One region of the Variovorax sp. 10N432 genome, then DNA from elsewhere that is predicted to be linked to it. Evidence: predicted binding sites of a transcription regulator. Region 1 holds the regulator's gene; the other holds the start of a gene.

Region 1 (14,050 bases):
GTTCGCCCGCGCGGCGCATCCGCTCTCGGCCAGGCGCAACGTGACGATGGCCGATCTTGCTGCCTATCCGCTCATTGCCGCGGGCTATGCCGACGAATCCGTCGAGCGCAGGATCGCGGACCTGTATGGCCTCGGCATGCCGATCAGCGACCACTTCGCGCTCAGCACCAGCGATCTCGGCACCGTCCACGCGCTGCTGGCATCCAGCGATGCCGTCACGCCATCGACCGCCATCGCCGTGCTCGATCCGCTGAAGGCCGGCGTCGTGGTTCCGATCGACGTGACGCCGCGGCTCGACCTGGACTTGACGCTCGGAATCGTCCATCGTGCCGGCCGCACGCTGGTGCCCGCAGCTGCGCGGGCGTTCGACTTCATCCGCGCGAGCTTTGCGAATGCGGCCGGCGAGCTCGCGCGCCTGGAGGCAAGGCCAGGCCGCGGCGGGCGAGGCGATCGAGCGCGGCGAATACGCTGAAGCAGCCGCTTGCGCGGCCTCAGTCCATCAAGCTGAGCTGCAGATAGCCGTTGGTGCCATGCGCGGGATCGTTGGCGCCGATGATGGCGAAGAGCTTGGCGCCCTGCATGGCGAAGTAGGTCGCGCCGGTGGTCGTGTTGGGCAGCAGGCGCATTCCTCTCGGTTGGCTGGTGCCCATCGGATAGAAGGTGTTGAAGGTCTGGACCACGCTGCCATCGGTCGCCACGCCGTTGCGCGTCGACGTGTTGTTGGCCGCAACCTGTACGCGGCCCCACGAGCCCGGCGTGGCAGAACCATAGCCGGTGCCGGCAGGCCAGGCCGTGCCCTCGGGCACGCCGATCCGGAACACGGCGGTGCGCGGGTCGCTCGCGGACTTGCCCGCGATCAGGAAGATCTTCTGGTCGCCAATGCGCGCGAGCGCGATGTTGGCGGTGTTCGAAGGCGTAGCCGCTTCGGTCATGGTCCACATGCCACTCGCGCTGCCGGGGGAGATCAGCCAGGTCTGCTGGTCAGCGGGCTGGCAGAGCTCGATCCGGGAGATGTTGGCGTCGTTGCAGCGCACCAGCTTCGTTCCCCCTGCCGAGATCTCGAACTGCGAGATGTCGGAGGTCTGGATCGTCGGGCCGACGTCGATGCCGAAGCGGTTGTAGACGCCATCGAGCGCCGCCTGCTGCGTTTCGAGCGCCCGCGAGGCCAAGAAGGGCTGGATCGCGAAGGCCTCGTTCGCCGACTGGGTCACGGCGAAGGGGAATGCGCCGATCACGGTGTCCTGGTTGAGATGAAAGCGCGCCGTGTTCGCCGCCGTGGCAATCCGGGCGGACTGGAACACATAGGTGCCAGCCTCATTCGCATCCGCGGCAAAGCTGCCGCTGACGACGGCATTGTTGCTGTCGGTCCAGCTGTAGGCGCCGGTGTCGAAGTTGAGCGCGAGGGTCTGCCGGCTGCCGTTGGTGGCGAAGGCCTTGTAGCTTCCGTTGCGCGCATCGCCGCCCGACACGGCGAACTGCAGCGACCTGGTGCTTGACGCATCGGCGCTTGCCGACGCGGTCACCGTGTAGGTGGCCGCCGAGGCGGTCTCGTTGACCAGCTGCGCGCTCCATTGGGTGGGCGTGCTGGCCAGGGCGTTGGCGGTGATGCCGGCCGGCGCACTGCTGCTGGTCCAGGAGACGTTCTGGCTCGGCGTGATCTCCACCTTGTCGCCGGGCTTCACGGCGTACAGGTCCGCGCTCTGGGCCGTCGCGGCCTGCCCGTTGATCTTCACCGAGGTGGTCAAGGCCGGCTTGGCGGCAAAGCCCGCCAGGCCTCCGCCGCCGCCGCCTCCACCGCCGCCACACGATGCCAAAGCCACCGCAGCCAGGATGCCTGCGGCAAGGTTCCACTTTCTCATTCGCTGGTCTCCACCAAGTTGTGTTGTTGTGTTTTCGAATGAAACACACTGTAACAAATTCTTGATGGCAAGCGCTGGCTGGCGGCCCCCCCGCCGCCCGGACGGAACCAGCCCCGATCAGAAGCTGTGGCGCAACCCGAGGTCGTACCCGTTCGAACTGCGGTCGGGCGCCGTGATCGAGCCGTTCAGGCCGACCGCCGAGCCGCCGCTGTTGCTCAGGTGCGAGTAGGTCGCATAGGCCACCGAGCGCTTCGAGAAACTGTAGACATAGCCCAGGGACAGCTTGCGCGCCGCCGGATCGCCGATGGCATCGGTGCCGTAGCGCGACCAGGCGAACTTGATCTGGTCGATGCCGACCGGCACGATGAAGCCGACCGCATAGCCGGTCGCGGTGACGGGCTGGAAGCTCTCGACCTTGTCGCGGTAGTAGCCGGCCGAGACCTCGACGATCTGGAAGTCGTAGCTGGCGCCGACATTGGTCGATCGGATGTCGCCGTTGGTCGGGGTCTGCTGGTAGTCGGTGAGGGCCGTCGCGACCGCGATCCCGAAGGGGCCCGAGCGCCAGCCCACGCGGCCGCTGAAGCCGGTGCCGTCGTCGGCGCCCGGCGTGTGCTTCTGGTTCTCGCCCATGAAGTACTGCACTTCGCCGAAGAAGCCGCCCAGGCCCGGCGGCAGGAAATAGCCCACCATGTTCGAGGCCCGGGGCGAAGTCGGCCCGGCGATCGAGCCGGCCTGCGGCTGGATCGTGCCGACGCCGTTGTTGTCGAAGGGATCGACGTCGGTGCGGTTGCGGTAGTGGGCCGTGAAATCGCGGCCCAGCCGCAGCTCGCCCCAGAGATCGAACAGGCTGATCGTGGAGCGACGGTTGAAGCTCAAGGCGTCGGCCGAGGTGACACCGCTCGCCTGGTTGTTGGTGTTGCCCGCGACCCCGGTGCCGGTGTCCAGACTGACGCCCGCTTCGAGCCAGAAGCCCGCCCCCAGGCCGCCGCCCAGATCCTCGATGCCGCGAAAGCCGAGGCGCGAGGCGGTGTTGCCGCTGCTGATCAGCTGGGTCTTGGTGGCGATGCTGCCGCTGCCGTAGGCCACCGCCGCGTCGGCCACGCCGAACAGCGTGACGCTGCTGCCGGTGACCGGGCCCTGCACCTGGCTCGTCTGGGCGAAGGCCGCTCCCGAGGCGCACAAGGCACTCCCCGCGATGGCCGCAAGACTGGCTCTGTTCATTGGGCTGCTCCTCTGCGCATTGCGCACCCGCTCCGCCGGCGATGATAGACGAGCGATGCGCACCGGAGGCGACGATTTCGCGCCTAGAGGATGTCCTTCAGCCGGGCCCGCAGCCGGCTGATCGCCTGGCTGTGCAGCTGGCAGACCCGGCTCTGGCTCACTTCGAGGATGGCGCCGATCTCGCGCAGGTTCAGCTCCTCCTCGTAGTACAGGTTGAGCAGCAGCTGGTCGCGCTCGGGCAGCGCCGAGATGGCATCGATCAGCTGGTGGCGGAAGCCGCTCTCCATCAGCTGCTCGAGCGGGTCGTCGCTCGCGCCCTGGCCCTTGCGCGCCTGTTGCGCATGCAGGTCGAGGAAGGGGTTCTCGGCCTCGCCCTTGGCGAAGTCCTCGACATAGACCAGCTGGCAGCCCTGGATCTCCTGCAGCAGCGACTGGTAGGCCTCGAGGTCGATCTTCATCTCCTTCGCGATCTCCCCTTCGGTGGGCGCCCGGCCGAGCCGGTGCTCGAGCGCATGGACCGCCTTCTCGACCGCCCGCGCCGACTGGCGCAGCCCGCGAGAGCCCCAGTCGCTCGCGCGCAGCTCGTCGAGCATGGCGCCACGGATGCGCTGGCTCACGAAGGTCTCGAACTGCGCGCCCTTGTTGTCCTGGTAGCGGCTCGATGCGTCCAGCAGGCCCAGCATGCCGGCCTGGATCAGGTCGTCGAGCTCGACGCTCGCGGGCAGCTTGGCGATCATCTGCAGCGCGATGCGCCGGACCAGCGGCTGGTGCTGCGCCAGCAGGTGAGACTTCTCAATGGTGCCCTGTGCGGTGTACACGTGCGCTCCTTCGTTGCATGTCGGTTGTTCGGTTCGCCGGCTCAGGCGATGGCGAAGCGCGCCGCGGCCATCGCACGGCCCCGCGGCAGCTCGACCCGCGGCCCGTGCGATGGCGGCGCCACGGCGCGGGCGGGACGGGCCGCGGGCGCACGCGTGCGCCAGGGCCAGCCGCCCATGTCGACCGCGACGCGGCGGAAGTCGACCGCCGCCGCGCTGGCCGGGAAGGCCTCGACCACGCTCTGGCGCAGCCGGCGGGCGTCCGCCAGATGCGGATCGGCGCGCACCCACCCGGCCGCTTCCAGCGACACCGCGAGGTAGCGGCTGCCGGTGCTCGCGAGGTTGGTGGTGATCTGCTGCGCCTCCTCGGGCCCGGCCACGCCGTCGACCAGGAAGCGCAGCTGCTTCAGTCCATGCGCATAGTGCAGGCGCTTGATGCCCGCGTACGCCGAAGTGATCGACGCGGCGTTCGGCTGCAGCACCAGCAGCAGCTCGTCGGCTGCCTGGGCCAGCGCCGACAGCCGGCCTTCGCCGTCGATCCGGGCGGCGATCAGCACCACGCCGCCGCGGCACAGCAGGCGCGGATCGATCTCGGCATGCCGGTCGCCGAGCGGCGCCGGCAGCACGCCGACACCGCAGCCGGCCCGGGCGATCGCGCCCTCGCAGGTCAGCCGCCGGTCGGCCACGTCGGCCAGGTCGCCGAGCGGATCGATCGCCCAGGCGGCGCAAATCGCCGCTGCCGTCCCGCCGTGTTCGTCGAGCACCAGCACGTCCCTGCCCTGCTGGACAAGGGCCGCGCCGAGGTTCATGGCGGCCTCCGTGGCGCCGCCGCCCGGGCCCATGGCCGCGACCGCGACGACGCGCGTGGGCGTATGGGCCAGCAGGCGCCGCAATCCGTCGGCCTGATCTGCAACCAGCTTGGTCATGTGCGGCTCCTCAACCTTGCGGCGCCAGCACCCGGGCCGGCTGCGTCGGCGCGGTGGACTCGGTGCCCAGGGCCTCGAGCAGCATGAAGAGCTTGCCCACGCCGACATACAGCGCGTTGCCGGTCAGCGGCCGGCTCGAGCGCGCCGGGCGGCCCGAGAGCTGGTTCAGCAGCACCCGCGTGCGGTCGGCCCACTCGCCCCTGGCCTGCAGCAGCCGCCACACGGTGGTGCCGACCTGGCCGGCGATCAGCAGCCGCTTCATCATGTCCGGATCGCCCAGTTCGCCCATGCCGCCGATCAGCTGCACGCCCTGGCGCAGCAGGCGGAAGCAGGGATCGGCCTCCGCCGCCCAGCCCTGCCATTGCGCGAGCTGCTGCGCGCTCACCTCGCTGCCGAGGTTCGACAGCAGGTAGCTCTGGGCCAGGATCTTCTGGCCGCGTGCATCGAGGACGCGGGTGACGACGCAGCGCAGCAGCGGCAGCGACTGGCGGTCGATCGTCGCCGAGGCGCCGAGGCGCAGCAGCACCTCGGCCTGTGCCTCGCATTGCAGCGCCGGCTTGCCGCGGAAGCTCACGGGGCGCGCCGGGCCGAATTCGAGGCCGAGCCGGGCCAGCTTGCCCGGCGCTTCGGTCACGGGGTCGATCACCGCCGTCGCGCCGGGCGCGCGCGCCAGCCAGCGCTGGCCCTGGGCCTGCCACTCGACCATCGACTCGGGCATCGGCAGGCGCGGCAGCACGTGCACCAGCGTGCGGCCGAGCGACTGTTGGCGCAACCACTGGACCTGGCGCAGCCCCGGCTTGCGCCGCGTCTCCGCGCCCCCGGCCACCGCCGCCGTCGACAGCCACTGGTTGGGCGCCGCCAGCGGCAGGCCGCTGCGATCCGACAGCAGCAAGCTGCCCTGGCATTCGTAGGCGTCGCCGCCCTCGTCGGATCGCAGGCCGACCTGGCCCGAGAGCGCCAGCACGTGCGTCTCGCAGCCGGCTGCGACCTCGCTGCGCGCCTGCACCATCAGGTCCTCCAGCACGGCCTTCTGGCCAACCGCCTCGTCACCCGCGTTGCGCCACAGCCGGCGTGCGCCCTCGAAGCCGATCTGGGCACCGGCCAGCGCGCCGGCCGCGGTCGCCAGTTCCTGGGCATCGTGCGCCATGGCGCGGATCAGGTTCTGGTATTGCAGCCGCAGCCGCTCGGCCTCGGCCTGCGCCTGCACGACCTGGGCCGACGGCGCCGCGCCCGCGGCGTCGTCCTGCATGTCGGCCTCGGCCGGCACGAACAGGGGGTTGTGGCGGCGCGGCTGGAACACGCTGTCGACCAGCTGCGCGCGGTCCGCCAGCATGAGGTTCTCGGGCACCTTCTGCCCGCTGGAGATGTAGTGCACCGGCAGCCGGTGGCGGATGACGGTGTCGATCAGCGCGCCGGGATGGGTGGCCTCGTCGACCTTGGTGAAGATGCAGCCCGCCAGCTCGTTGCCGCCACCGCCGTTGCGATAGGCATGCACCACCTCGTTGAGGGTGTCGCCGTGGCTGGTGGCGTTGAGCAGCAGCAGCCGCTTGACCGGGCGGTGGCTGTTGCACAGCATCGCGATCTGGTCCGACACCGAGCGGTCGCGCTGGCTCATGCCGACCGTGTCGATCAGCACCATGTGCTTGTCGCGCAGGTCCTGCAGCACCAGGTGCAGGTCGGCCGCATCCTTGACCGCGAACACCGGCACGTCGAGGATCTGGCCGTAGATGCGCAGCTGCTCGTAGGCGCCGATGCGGTAGCTGTCGGTGGTCACCAGGGCCAGCTTGTCGGCACCGAAGCGCATCACGCAGCGCGCCGCCAGCTTGGCGGTGGTGGTGGTCTTGCCGACCCCGGTCGGGCCCATGAGCGCATACACGCCGCCTTGCGCGAGCAGGGCGTCCTCGTCCTCGTGCACCGGCACCGCGCGAATCAGTTCGGCACGCGCGAAGGCCATGCCTTCGGCATAGCTCTGGCCGGTCGGGAGCTTCTCGAGCATGGCCTTCGACAGCTTGGCGCTGAAGCCGGCACCGAGCAAGGTGCGCAGCAGGCGGCCGCGCACCGGGTCCTGGCGCTGGCGGTCGTTCCAGACCACGCTGGCGAGCTGCTCCTCGAGCATGCCGCGCATCGAATGGAGCTCGTTCATGACCATGTCGGCCGGTGCGGGCGCAGCGGCGGGCGCGCGGGCCACGGGGGCGGCGGGCGCCGGCGCGACGGCCGGGGCGGCCACGGGCATCGCCATCGCCGGCAGCGCCGGCATTGCCGGGGCGACCGGCATCACCGGGGCGACCGGCGCTGCCGGCAGCGGCGCCCTGACAGGCACGACCGGCGCGGCACTCGCCACCGCCTGCGTCATCTCGCCTTCGACCATGGCGACGATCTCGACGCCCTCGGGTGTCGCGCGATGGTTCAGCACGATGGCTTCGGCACCGAGTGCCTCGCGGACCAGGCGCAGGGCTTCGCGGCTGGTCGCCGCGACGAATTTGCGGGCCGTGGTCCGCACGTCTGTAGACATGTTCAAACTCTTCCTCCGATGGTGGCGGTGATCTTGATGTTGCGAGAGTCAGGGATCTCCGCATGGGAGAGCACCTTGAGTTGCGGCAGGCTGCGGCGCAGGAAGCGCGACAGCAGCACGCGCAATGCGTGTTGGACGACCAGCACCGGCGCCAGGCCCATCTGCTCCTGGCGCACGATGGCGGCCTGCGCCTGGCGCAGCAGGTTGTCGGCCAGGCCGGGCTCGATGCCGCTGCTGCTGGTCATGGCCTGCTGCAGCACGCTGTCGAGCGAGCCGTCGAGCCCGATCACCTGCAGCTCGGCATCGCCCGGGAACAGCTGCTGCGTGATCGCGCGGCCCAGGGCCAGGCGGACCAGCGTCGTGAGTTCGGTCGCGTCCTTGACGGTCGGCGCATGCTCGGCCAGCACGTCGAGGATGGTGCGCATGTCACGGATCGGCACCTCTTCCCCGAGCAGGTTCTGCAGCACCTTGTGCAGCGTGCTCAGCGAGATCAGCTTCGGCACCAGGTCCTCGGTCAGCTTCGGCGCCGTCTTGGCGATCTGGTCGAGCAGCTGCTGCACTTCCTGGCGGCCCAGCAGCTCGGCGGCATGGGTCTGGATCAGGTGGTTGAGGTGGGTCGCCATCACGGTGCAGGCATCGACCACCGTGTAGCCGTGGATCTGCGCCTGCTGGCGCAGGTTGCCGTCGATCCACACCGCCGGCAGGCCGAAGGCCGGGTCCTGGGTCGGCGTGCCGGGCAGGCTGCCCGTGACCTGTCCCGGGTTGATCGCCATCCACTGGTTCGGGAAGGCCTCGCCGCGCCCGATCTCCACCCCCTTCAGGCTGATGACATAGGTGTTCGGCTTGATCTCGAGGTTGTCGCGGATGTGAACCACCGGCACCAGGAAGCCGATCTCCTGCGCGATCTTCTTGCGGATGCTCTTGATGCGGCCGAGCAGCTCGCCCTGCTGCGACTGGTCGACCAGCGGGATCAGCCGGTAGCCGACCTCCATGCCGAGCGGATCGACCAGCGCGATGTCGTCCCAGCTGGCTTCGGCCGCCTCGGGGGCTGCCGGCAGCGCGGCCTGGGCCGCGGCGGCGGCTTTTTCGGCCGCCTGCTTCGGCTTGCGCTTGAGCAGGTTGTGGCCGAGCCAGGCGAGGCCGCCGGCGATGAGCAGGAAAGCCAGGTTCGGCATGCCCGGGATCAGGCCCATCAGGCCGATGATGCCGGCGGTCAGGAACAGCACCTGCGGGTTGGAGAACAGCTGGCCCGTGAGCTGGCTGCCGACGTCCTCGTCGGTGGTCACGCGCGAGACGATCACGCCGGCCGCGGTCGAGATCACCAGCGCCGGGATCTGCGCCACCAGGCCGTCGCCGATCGCCAGCAGCGTGTAGGTCTTGCCGGCGGTCGAGAAGTCGAGCCCGTGCTGCGCCACGCCGACCACCAGGCCGCCGATGATGTTGATGACCATGATCAGCAAGCCCGCAACCGCGTCGCCGCGCACGAACTTGCTGGCGCCGTCCATCGAGCCGTAGAAGTCGGCCTCCTGCGCGACTTCGGTGCGGCGCTTGCGGGCGATGTCCTCGCCGATCAGCCCGGCGTTGAGGTCGGCGTCGATCGCCATCTGCTTGCCGGGCATGGCGTCGAGCATGAAGCGCGCGCCGACCTCGGCGATCCGGCCCGCACCCTTGGTGATCACCATGAAGTTGATCAGCACCAGGATGATGAAGACCATCACGCCGACCGCGAAGTTGCCGCCGACCAGGAAGTGGCCGAAGGCCTCGATCACCTTGCCGGCGGCATCGGGGCCGGTGTGGCCGTGCATCAGCACCACGCGGGTGGAGGCCACGTTGAGCGACAGCCGCAGCAGGGTCGAGAACAGCAGCACGGCGGGGAAGGCGGCGAAGTCGAGCGCCTTCATGGTGTACATGCTGACCAGCAGCACCATCACCGACAGCGCGATGTTGAAGGTGAACAGCAGGTCGAGCAGGAAGGCCGGCAGCGGCAGCACCATCATGCTCAGGATCATGATGATGAGAATCGGCCCGGCCAGTCCCTTGAACTGGTTGCCGGAGAAGAACTGCGTCGGCAGACGCATCAGGTTGGTCATCGCGTTCATACGGGCACGGTGTATTGAAGTTCGTCAGGAACGGCGACGTCGGTCGGCATGCGCGGCGCCTCGCCGCCTTCGGATTTCCAGCGCTTGAGCTGATAGACCCAGGCCAGCACCTCGGCCACGGCGGTGTAGAGGCCCGAGGGAATCTCGTCGCCCAGGCGGGTGTGCTTGTAGAGCGCCCGCGTGAGCGGCGGCGCCTCGAGGATCGCGACCTTGTTGTCGGCCGCGATCTCGCGGATGCGCTGCGCCACCAGGTCGGTGCCCTTGGCCACCACGCGCGGGGCGCGCATGGCGCCGTCGATGTACTTCAGCGCGACCGCGAAATGGGTCGGGTTGGTGACCACGATGTCCGCCTTCGGCACCTCGGCCATCATCCGGCGCTTGGCGATCGCCTGCTGCTGGCGGCGGATCTGGGCCTTGATGTGCGGGTCGCCTTCGCTTTCCTTGTGCTCCTGGCGCACGTCCTCGCGCGACATGCGCAGTTTCTTGTAGTAGGTCCAGAGCTGCCAGGGCACGTCGACCAGCGCCACCAGCACCAGCGCCGCCGCGATCAGGGCGCAGCTGCGCCCGACCAGCATGATGGTGTGCGGCAAGGCGGTCGACTCGGGCTGGCCGAGCAGCGCCATGACGTGCTCGAGGTCATCCATGATGACCAGGTAGGCGACGCCGCCGATCAGCAGCGACTTGGCGAGTGCCTTGATCAGCTCGGCCAGCGACTGGGTCGAGAACATGCGCGCGATTCCGGCCAGCGGGTCGAGCTTGCCGAAGTTCGGCGAGACCGCCTTGCCCGACAGCAGCCAGCCGCCGAGCATCATCGGCGCCACCACCGCGGCCACCACCATCATGGCGAACAGGGGGGCCATCGCCAGCAAGGTCTGCATCACCATCCAGGCGGTGCGGGCCAGCATCTGCTGGGGCTCGTAGGCGATGCCGCGCTCGAACTGCAGGCCGCGGCGCAAGGCGGCGCTGAGGGTGGCGCCGAGCGACTCGGCGGTGAACCAGAGCCCGCCGATGGCCGTCGACAGCATCACCAGCGTGGTCAGCTCGCGGGAGCGGGCCACATTGCCTTCCTCGCGCGCCTTTTCGAGGCGCCGCTCGGAGGCGGGTTCCGTTTTTTCGAGATCGCTTTCCTCAGCCATTCATGCTCCTGGAGCAGCAGGCGAGAAACGCCTGCACATGACTGATTATTCGATTCGGAGGGCCGGAACAATCGCCCGATCAAGAGCGCAATCGCCCTCCTTCTCGCTCGATCGAGGCCTCAGAAGCCAAGGCTCTCCAGCAGATCGTCGACCTGCGACTGGTCGGCCACCGCATCGGGATTGCCGGGCACGATCTGCGGGCCGTTCTGCAGGCTGTTGCTGACGATCTCCTGCCGCTTCTCGGCCGGCGAGTTGTCGATCAGCACCTGCAGCAGCTGGGTCTCGACGTCGTTGACCACTTCCATCATCTTCTTGATGACCTGGCCCGTCAGGTCCTGAAAGTCCTGCGCCATCAGGATTTCCATCAGCTGCGAGTTGATGGCATTGGTCTTCTGCGGCACGTCCTGCAGGAAGCCGCGCGTGTCCATCACGAGCTCGCGCGCATGGTCGAGCTCGATCGGGTCGGCGAACCACTCGTCCCAGCGCTTGCTCAGGCCCTTGGCGTCGCTCGCCAGCCCCTCCTGCAGCGGCTGCGCGACATCGATGGCATTGAGCGCGCGATGGGCCGCCCGCTCGGTGGTCGCGGCGACGTAGGCCAGCCGGTCGCGCGCATCGGGAATGGCCTGCGCCGCCTTGGCGACTTCCTTGTCGAGGCCCAGCTCGCGCAGTCCTTCGCGCAACTGACGCGTCAACTGCCCGATGCGGCCCAGCAACTCTTCAGCGGTGTTCCCTTGTTCGGCGTCGAACGCGTTCTTGCTCATGGCCTCACCCCTTCGCCAGTTTTTCGAAGATCTTGGTGATCTTCTCTTCGAGCGTGGCGGCCGTGAAAGGCTTGACCACATAGCCGTTCGCGCCGGCCTGGGCCGCCGCGACGATGTTTTCCTTCTTGGCTTCGGCCGTGACCATCAGCACCGGCAGCTTGCCCAACTCGGGATCGGCGCGAATGTTCTGCAGCATGGTCAGGCCGTCCATGTTGGGCATGTTCCAGTCCGACACCACGAAGCCGAAACTGCCGCCGCGCAGTTTCTCGAGGCCGGCGGCGCCGTCCTCCGCTTCATCGACGTTGAGGAACTCGAGCTCCTTCAACAGGTTGCGCACGATGCGGCGCATGGTCGGGAAGTCATCCACGACCAGGATCTTGATGCTCTTGTCAATCACGTTTCTCTCCACTCAAACAGTTCGTTGTCAAACCCGATTCGTGCGCGCACCGAAGGTGCGCAGGTGCGCCAGCACGCGGCGCGCCATCTCGCCCAGCGGCGCCACCTCGTCGGCCGCGCCGATCGCGATGGCTTCCTTCGGCATACCGAAGACGACGCAGCTCGCCTCGTCCTGGGCGAAGGTGTGGGCGCCGGCGCGCTTCATGCGCAGCAGCCCCTCGGCGCCGTCCTTGCCCATGCCGGTGAGGATCATTCCGATCGCGTTCTTGCCGGCATGCCTGGCGGCCGAGTCGAACAGCACGTCGATCGAAGGGCGGTGCCGGTTCACCGGCGGCTCCTGGTCGAGATGCGCCACATAGTTGGCGCCGCTGCGGCCGAGCGACAGGTGGAAGCCACCCGGCGCGATGTAGGCATAGCCCGGCAGCACCCGCTCGCCGTGCTCGGCTTCCTTGACCGTGATGCGGCACAGGCCGTCGAGCCGCTGGGCGAAGGACTTGGTGAAGCCCGAGGGCATGTGCTGCGCGATCAGGATTGCGGGACTGTCCGGCGGCAGCGGCTGCAGCACCTCGCGGATCGCCTCGGTGCCGCCGGTGGAGGCGCCGATGATGATCAGCTTCTCGGTGCTCAGCAACGGGCTGCGCAGCAGTGCCTCGGGCGCGTGCTCGCCCGCCGGCCGGGCCGACGCGGCATGCCGCGACGGCAGCAGCCGTGCACTGGCGGCGGTGCGGATCTTGGCGGCGATCAGCTCGGTGTAGTTGAGCAGGCCGTCGCGCACGCCCAGCCGCGGCTTGGTCACGAAGTCGATCGCGCCCAGTTCGAGCGCGCGCAGCGCGATCTCCGACCCGCGCTCGGTCAGCGACGACACCATCACCACCGGCATCGGCCGCAGCCGCATCAGCTTCTCGAGGAACTCGAGGCCGTCCATGCGCGGCATCTCGACGTCCAGCGTCAGCACGTCTGGGTTGGTGACCTTGATGAGGTCGCGCCCCACCAGCGGATCGGCGGCCGTTCCCACCACCGTCATGTCCGGCTGGCTGTTGATGATTTCGGTCATCACGCTGCGTATCAACGCCGAGTCGTCGACGCACAGCACCTTGATCTTGTTCGCGCTCACCAGCTTCCTTTGCTTCTGGCCCACGGCGGGCTCTCGCCGACCGGGCCGTTGGTTTTGCGCAGGTCGAGCGCCGGTCGCGGCAGGGCCATGCGCAGCAGCTCGCCCTCCTCGCGCTGGATCGCCTGCACGTCGTTCTGCCCCCGCAGCTTGCGCACCACCGCCTTGCCGCTCGCCGGCATGAAGCAGACGCGGCGCGCATGCTGGCCGCGCAGGTCCTGGGCCGCGACGCTGATGCGTTCGGACTTGAGGTAGCGCAGCACGAAATCGGCATTGCGGTCGCCGATGTTGAGGGTCGTCATGTTGGCCAGCACCGCGGCGCCGCCGAACACCTTGGCCTGCAGCCGCTCGCGCCGGGCGCCGGAGCGGATCAACTCGCGGATCAGCACGTCCATCGCGTAGGCGCCGTAGCGCATCGACTCGGTGGCGTCGCGGGCGACCGAGTCGCCCTCCTCCGGCAGCATGAAGTGGTTCATGCCGGCGACGCCGTTGTCGGTGTCGAGGATGCAGGCCGACACGCACGACCCCAGCACCGTGGTCAGCACCGTGTCGGTGGTGGTCACGAAGTACTCGGAAGGCAGCAGCTTGACTGCCATGCTGCCGACGTCGCGGTCGAAATAGTGATGGTTGGCCAGCGACCCCGGCACGACAGCATTCATGGCACCCCTGCCTTGCCCTTTGCGCGCGCCAGCTCGTACACCGTCTGCCCGAGCGGCCTGAAGGTCTGGTTGACCAGCGAGGCGTTCTCCGAATGGCCCGCGAACAGCAGGCCGTTGGTCTTCAGCAGCGGCGCGAAGCGGTCGAGCACCTTCTTCTGCGTCGGCTTGTCGAAATAGATCATCACGTTGCGGCAGAAGATCGCATCCAGCGGCTCCTTGACCGACCAGGACGGGTCGAGCAGGTTGAGGCGCGAGAACTTCACCAACTGCGCGACCTCGGGGCGGATGCGCACCTTGCCGGCATTCGACCCGGTGCCCTTGTTGAAGAAGCGGCGCAGCCGCTCGGGCGACAGCGCCTTGACCTGATCGGCGGTGAAGACGCCCGCCTGGGCCTTGGCCAGCACCGCGGTGTCGATGTCGGTCGAGATCACCCGGGCCGCGTTGGCCTTGTCGCCCAGCGCCTCGATCAGCGTGATCGCGATCGAATAGGGCTCCTCGCCGGTCGAGGCCGCCGAGCACCAGATCGTGACCGGCTCCCTGGCCTTGCGCACGTGC
Region 2 (5,770 bases), on a different contig from region 1:
CGGGCGCCTGGACCACCAGCCAGCCCTCGCCGCGCACCGCGACGTCGAGGTCGCGGCCGGTCTCGGTCAGGGGCCCGTGCGAGAAGTCGGCGCCGGGCGTCGTCGCGGTGACGAAAGCCCGCGTCGGCGCCTCCTCGCCCACCACCGGCACCGCGCGGAAGGTGTTGATCTGCGCCCGGAAACCCGGGGTCGAGACGTTCGCCATGTTGTTGGCGACCGAGGCCTGCTGCTCCATGGCCTGCTTGGCGCCGCTCATCGCGACATACAACATTCGATCCACTGTGTGCTCCTGGTGTTGAGAGGCTGCGTCTGCTCGGAACCCCGCGTCAGCGGATGTTCATCAGCGTCTGCATGACCTGGTCCTGCGTCTTCACGGTCTGTGCGTTGGCCTGGTAGTTGCGCTGCGCGACGATCAGGTTGACCAGCTCGGCGGTCAGGTCGACGTTGGAGGACTCCAGCGCACCCGCGGCCAGCGAGCCCTGCTTGGTGCCTTCGCCCGGCGTGCTGGTGAGGGCCGCGCCCGAGGCCTGGGTCTCGGCGTACATGTTGTCGCCCTTGGGCTCGAGGCCGTTCGGGTTCGCGAAGGAGGAAAGCACCACCTGGCCCAGCAGCTTGGACTGCTCGTTGGAGAACTTGCCGGTGATCGTGCCGTCCGGATTGACCGAGAAGGACGTCAGCACGCCGGAGGTGTAGCCGTCCTGGCTCAGCTTGCTCATGCCGTTGGCGGTGCCGAACTGCGTGGTGCCCGAGAGGTCTAGCTTGATGTTGACCGGCGACGATCCGTTCGGGAAGGTCATGGCCGGCAGGGTGATCGCGCCGCTCGCAGGCGCGGTGAGGTTGCCGTTGGTGTCGAAGGTCATGCCGGGCGCGGCGCCGGAGATCGGGGCGCCGGCGTTGAGCGGCACGCCGTCGGCCGTGGCGTAGACGTCCCACGCGTTGGCGGCGGTCTTCACGAAGTAGACCGACAGGTCGTGCGCGTTGCCGAGCGAGTCGTAGACCGGGCCGGCGGCGTTGGAGTAGTTGAAGGTGGCCGAATCGGTCGGGTTGAACGGCGTCTTGGTCGGCACCGTGCTGCGGGCGTCGAGGTTGAACTCGGCGTCGACGCCGGTGGTCGCGTTCGGCGTCATGGCCTGGGTCGGGATCTGGATCGCCGCCGGCGTGCCGCCGTTGATGCCGCCGCTGGCATTGACGCCGTAGCCGGTCAGGCGCAGCCCGTTGGCGTTGACGATGTAGCCGTCCTTGTCCTTGGTGAACTGGCCGTTGCGGGTGTACATGATCTCGCCGCTGGTGCTGGCCATGCGGAAGAAGCCGTCGCCGCTCAGGATCGCGACGTCCAGCGGACGGCTGCTGCTCTGGGTCACGCCCTGCGTGAAGTTCTGCACCACGCCCGACACCGAGGCGCCGAGCCCGATCCGCGAACCGGCATAGATGTCCTGAAAAGTCGCGGCCGCGGACTTGAAGCCGATGGTGCCGGAGTTGGCGATGTTGTTGCCGATCACATCGAGGTTCGCGGCGGCCACGCCGAGCCCGCTGACGCCCTGGGAAAAGCTCATGATGAATCCTTGTTTCGAAGCAATGAAGAAAAGAGAAGCACGCTGCGCCTCAGAGGAACATGCGCACGTCGGACAGCGCGATGCTCTGGCCCGACGCCAGTTCGAGCGTGACGCCGGTCGCACCCTGCTTGACCGCCGCGACCTGCGCGAAGGTCAGTGCCGTGGCTTCCACGGCCGTGCCGCCGTTGCTGGCGGCCACGGTGAACTTGTAGCTGCCCGCGGGCACCACGTTTCCGGCGTCGTCCTTGCCGTCCCAGGTGACGGCGTTGACGCCTTCGGTCATGCCGCCGGCCTCGATCGTGCGCACGGTCTTGCCCGAGGCGTCGACGATCTTGATCTCGACATCGGCGGCCGTTCCCGGCAGCTGGACCGCGAACGCCTGGACGGCCGGGTCCTTGCCCTCTTCCGCCACCTTGGTCGCGAGCGTGTTGCCCGGCGACAGCACGTTGTAGCCAATCAGCGAGGCCGCCTGCAGCACCTGGTTGGAGCCGGTCTGGCTCACCAGGCCCGACAGCGTGCTGTTGAGCTTCTCGATGCCGCTCACCGTGCTCATCTGCGCCAGCTGCGAGGTCAGCTCGGCGTTCTCCATCGGATTGAGCGGGTCCTGGTTGTTGAGCTGCGTCACCAGCAGCTTCAGGAAGCGCTGCTCGCTGTCGGAGTTGGAGACGCTGGCGGTGCTGGCCGCTGCGCTGGCCGCGTTGGCGCCGGAGATCGAGGAGGTGTCGGTGATGGCCATGGAATCTTTCTGCTGTGTTGTTACTGGCCGATGGTCAGTGTCTTGACCATCAGCGTCTTGGCGGTGTTGAGGACCTCGACATTGGCCTGGTAGCTGCGCGAAGCCGAGATCATGTTGGTCATCTCCTCGACCACGTTGACGTTCGGCATCGCGACATAGCCGTCGGCGTTGGCATGCGGGTTCTTGGGGTCGAAGAGCATCTTGGCGGGCGAGGTGTCCTCGATCACGCCGGCGACCTTGACGCCGCCGATGTCCTGCCCGCCCGAGCCCGCGACCTCGAACACCACCTGCTTGGCGCGGTAAGGCTGGCCGTCGGGGCCGGCCACGCTCTCGGCGTTGGCGAGGTTGCTGGCGGTCACGTTCATGCGCTGCGATTGCGCGGCCATGGCGGAACCCGCCACGTTGAAGATGTTCATGGAAGCGCTGGGAAGCGGCATTTCGTTCTTTCTTCTGGCTGCCGCTTACTGCTGCACAGCCGACAGCAGCGACTTGATCTTGGCGTTGATCACCGTCAGGTTCGACTCGTAGCGCAGCGCGTTGTCGGCGAAGTTGATGCGCTCGGCATCCATCTCGACCGTGTTGCCGTCGATGCTCGACTGGCTGGGCACGCGGTAGAGCAGGTCCTGGTCGGGCATCGATTTCGACTCGCCGGCCAGGTGGCGCGACGAGGTCGTGGCGAGCGCGAAGGACTGCGACTGCCGGCCCTGCTCCACCGCCTGCGTCAGCCGGCTGGCGAAGTCGAAGTCACGCGCCTTGTAGTTCGGCGTGTCGGCGTGGGCGATATTGGCCGCCAGCACTTCCTGGCGCTGGGCCCGGAGATTGAGGGCTTCGCGGTTGAAGGCGAGCGCCGCATCGAGCTTGTCGATCATGGGGTTCCATCGGTTGACGTCGCGTCCGCACAAGACGGCATGGCGACAGATGGAAAGCGAGTCTATGCATGCATCGCGTTCGCAATGGGCTGAACAAAGGGGGTTTTCGCCAGCACTTCGCGACTTCGCGACGTGGGCTCGATTCCTAGAATCTCCTGGCGCCGGTGTCCGTCCCCCTTCTGTCTTCCACCCGCGCTTGCCGAGGCTTCCCCATGCAACACCGCTTCTGCAGCACCCGCTTGCTGCGCATCGCAATCCCCGCCCTGGTGGCCATGGCGGGCGCCAACGGCGCCGCGGCGCAGCAGCTGCCGGAAGCGGCCCGGGCCGCGATCGAAGGCCTGCTGCAGAGGCAGTCCAACGGACTGCCCGGCAAGCCCAGCTTCAGCACCAAGGCCACCGCCGCACTGCCGCCCTGCGACGACTACGAGGCTTTCCTGCCCAATGGAGCGACGCCCCGGGGCCGGATCTCCATCGGCCTGCGCTGCCGCGGTGACAAGCCCTGGACCCGCTTCGTGCCGGTCCAGGTGGCCATCGAGGGCCGCTACTACGTCGCGGCGCGCGCGATCGAGGCCGGCCAGACCCTGGGCGAGGCCGACGTCACCGAGCGCAGCGGCGACCTCGGCGACCTGCCGCGCTCGGTGGTCACGGAGGCTTCGGCGCTGCAGGGCGTGGTGGCCACCAACCGGATCGCCGCCGGCGCGCCGCTGCGCAAGGAGTCGATGCGCGGCGTGGTCGCGATCCAGCAGGGCCAGACCGTGCAACTGGTGGCCCAGGGCCCCGGATTCACGATCAGCACCGAGGGCAAGGCCCTGACCCGGGCCGAGGTCGGCGCCACCGTCCAGGCCAAGACCCGCGACGGCCGCCTGCTGACCGGCGTTGCGACCGAGGACGGCCAGATCCGGCTCGCCCAATAGGGCCACCGGGCTGCCGCCCCCCATGGTTTTCCAGCTAGGGCGCCGCCCGCAATTTGTGCAAACTCCGACCTAAAGTTCTGGCTGCGTCCGCCGATATACGGGTCAGCCCTTTGAGGAACCATCTTGAAAATCGATCCATCCGGCCTCCCGGCCACGCCCCAGAGCCGCCCGACCAAGGCGCAAGCCGCCGCCGCGAGCGGCGTCGATGGCGCTGCGGCGCCCGCCACGGACGGTGCCCAGCCCATGGGCCAGGTCCGCACCCTGCCCGGCACGCCCGGCGGCGACTTCGACGCCGCCCGGGTCGCGGCGATCCGCGAGGACATCCGCGCCGGCCGCTATCAAATCCACCCCGACCGCATCGCCGACGGCCTGCTGGCCAGCGTGCGCGACCTGCTCGATCCGGAAGCCAAGCCATGAACACGATGCTGCTCTACCTGCATGCCGAGAAGACCTGCGTCGAGGAATTCCTCGCCGTGCTGGACCAGGAAGAACAAGCCATGGCCAACGCCCGCTTCAGCGAGCTGACGGCGATCACCGACGAGAAGATCGCCCTGCTGGACCGGATGGCCACGCTGGACCGCCAGCGCGAAACCGCGCAGGTCGCACTGGGCTTCGAACCCGGCCCCGCCGGCGCCGAAGCCGCAGCGGCGGCCGCCGGCGAAGCCACGCGCCAGGCCTGGACCGCCCTGCTGGCACTGGCCGAGGACGCCAAGGCGCGCAACATGCGCAATGGCTCGATGGTCCACACGCACCTCGACTTCACCCAGCGCGCGCTGCATTTCCTGCAATCGAGCGTGCAGTTGTTCTACGGCCCCGATGGGGTGCGCAAGACCGCCGGCGGCGGCAACCGCCTCGCCCTCGGCTGAAGCCTTCTCGGCGCCCTCCGCGGGCGCCGATTCACTTGTTGGGGTTGAGCAGGGCCTTCTCGCCGGTCGCGTGGCGCGAATAGACGGCGATCTGCGCCAGGTCCAGCGCCTCGACCAGCGAGAGTTCCGCCGTGTAGTGGCTGGCGAAGGTGGTCTTGAGCTCGGCCGCCACCCGCGCCTTGAGCTTCGCGGCGCCCTCGGGCCCGATCTTCTGCAGGAACGGGAACAGCAGCCAGCCCCCCATGCCCCAGGTCATGCCGAAACCGCGCGTGAACTCGGTCGGGCCACGGTCGAGGCCGCCGTAGATGTAGACCTGCTTGTGGGTGCTGGAGCCGTAGCGGCTGTATTCGGTGGCGGTCTTGTTCAGTGCCGCTTCCATGCAGGTCAGGATTTGCCCGGCCAGCTTGCCGCCGCCGATGGCGTCGAAGGCCAGGGTGGCGCCGGTGGCGACCAGCGCATCGGTCAGGTCCTGCATGAAGGTCGGCGAAGTGGCGTTGCAGACGTACTTCGCGCCGAGGCCGCGCAGGATGTCTTCCTGCTCCTTCTTGCGCACGATGTTGACGAGCGGGATGCCGTCCTGCAGGCAGATCCTGTTCAGCATCTGCCCCAGGTTGGACGCGGCGGCGGTGTGGACCAGGGCCTTGTGGCCCTCCCGCCGCATGGTCTCGACCATGCCGAGCGCGGTCAGCGGGTTGACGAAGGCGGACGCGCCCTCGGCCGGCGTCTGGCCTTCGGCCAGCGGCATGCACTGGGCGGCGGCGATCGTGCGGTACTGCGTGTACATCGCGCCGCCGAGGGCCGCCACGGTCTTGCCCAGCAGCGCCTGGGCCTC

The links. The regulator FliA, encoded in region 1, starts transcription of late flagellar genes. The targets are predictions, from matches to a motif close to CTAAAGTTTNNNNNNNNNNNGCCGNTA.
Region 2: the regulator FliA is predicted to act here: its motif matches at 4,142-4,168, upstream of flgM (flagellar biosynthesis anti-sigma factor FlgM).

What each region holds. Positions count from the first base shown of each region.
Region 1 covers NZ_JBFTHX010000024.1:40,713-54,762, reverse strand. The annotation lists gene AC1DF3_RS24630 (LysR family transcriptional regulator) at 1-472, shown strand, start outside; gene AC1DF3_RS24625 (hypothetical protein) at 492-1,859, opposite strand; gene AC1DF3_RS24620 (porin) at 1,977-3,080, opposite strand; gene AC1DF3_RS24615 (RNA polymerase sigma factor FliA) at 3,164-3,898, opposite strand; gene AC1DF3_RS24610 (MinD/ParA family ATP-binding protein) at 3,940-4,821, opposite strand; gene flhF (flagellar biosynthesis protein FlhF) at 4,832-7,333, opposite strand; gene flhA (flagellar biosynthesis protein FlhA) at 7,336-9,432, opposite strand; gene flhB (flagellar biosynthesis protein FlhB) at 9,429-10,568, opposite strand; gene cheZ (protein phosphatase CheZ) at 10,688-11,329, opposite strand; gene cheY (chemotaxis response regulator CheY) at 11,334-11,723, opposite strand; gene AC1DF3_RS24580 (protein-glutamate methylesterase/protein-glutamine glutaminase) at 11,754-12,839, opposite strand; gene cheD (chemoreceptor glutamine deamidase CheD) at 12,836-13,495, opposite strand; gene AC1DF3_RS24570 (CheR family methyltransferase) at 13,492-14,050, opposite strand, start outside.
Region 2 covers NZ_JBFTHX010000033.1:54,271-60,040, reverse strand. The annotation lists gene AC1DF3_RS28320 (flagellar basal body rod protein FlgF) at 1-280, opposite strand, end outside; gene flgE (flagellar hook protein FlgE) at 327-1,553, opposite strand; gene AC1DF3_RS28310 (flagellar hook assembly protein FlgD) at 1,603-2,289, opposite strand; gene flgC (flagellar basal body rod protein FlgC) at 2,310-2,705, opposite strand; gene flgB (flagellar basal body rod protein FlgB) at 2,751-3,158, opposite strand; gene flgA (flagellar basal body P-ring formation chaperone FlgA) at 3,371-4,072, shown strand; gene flgM (flagellar biosynthesis anti-sigma factor FlgM) at 4,196-4,489, shown strand; gene AC1DF3_RS28285 (flagella synthesis protein FlgN) at 4,486-4,938, shown strand; gene AC1DF3_RS28280 (zinc-binding dehydrogenase) at 4,970-5,770, opposite strand, start outside.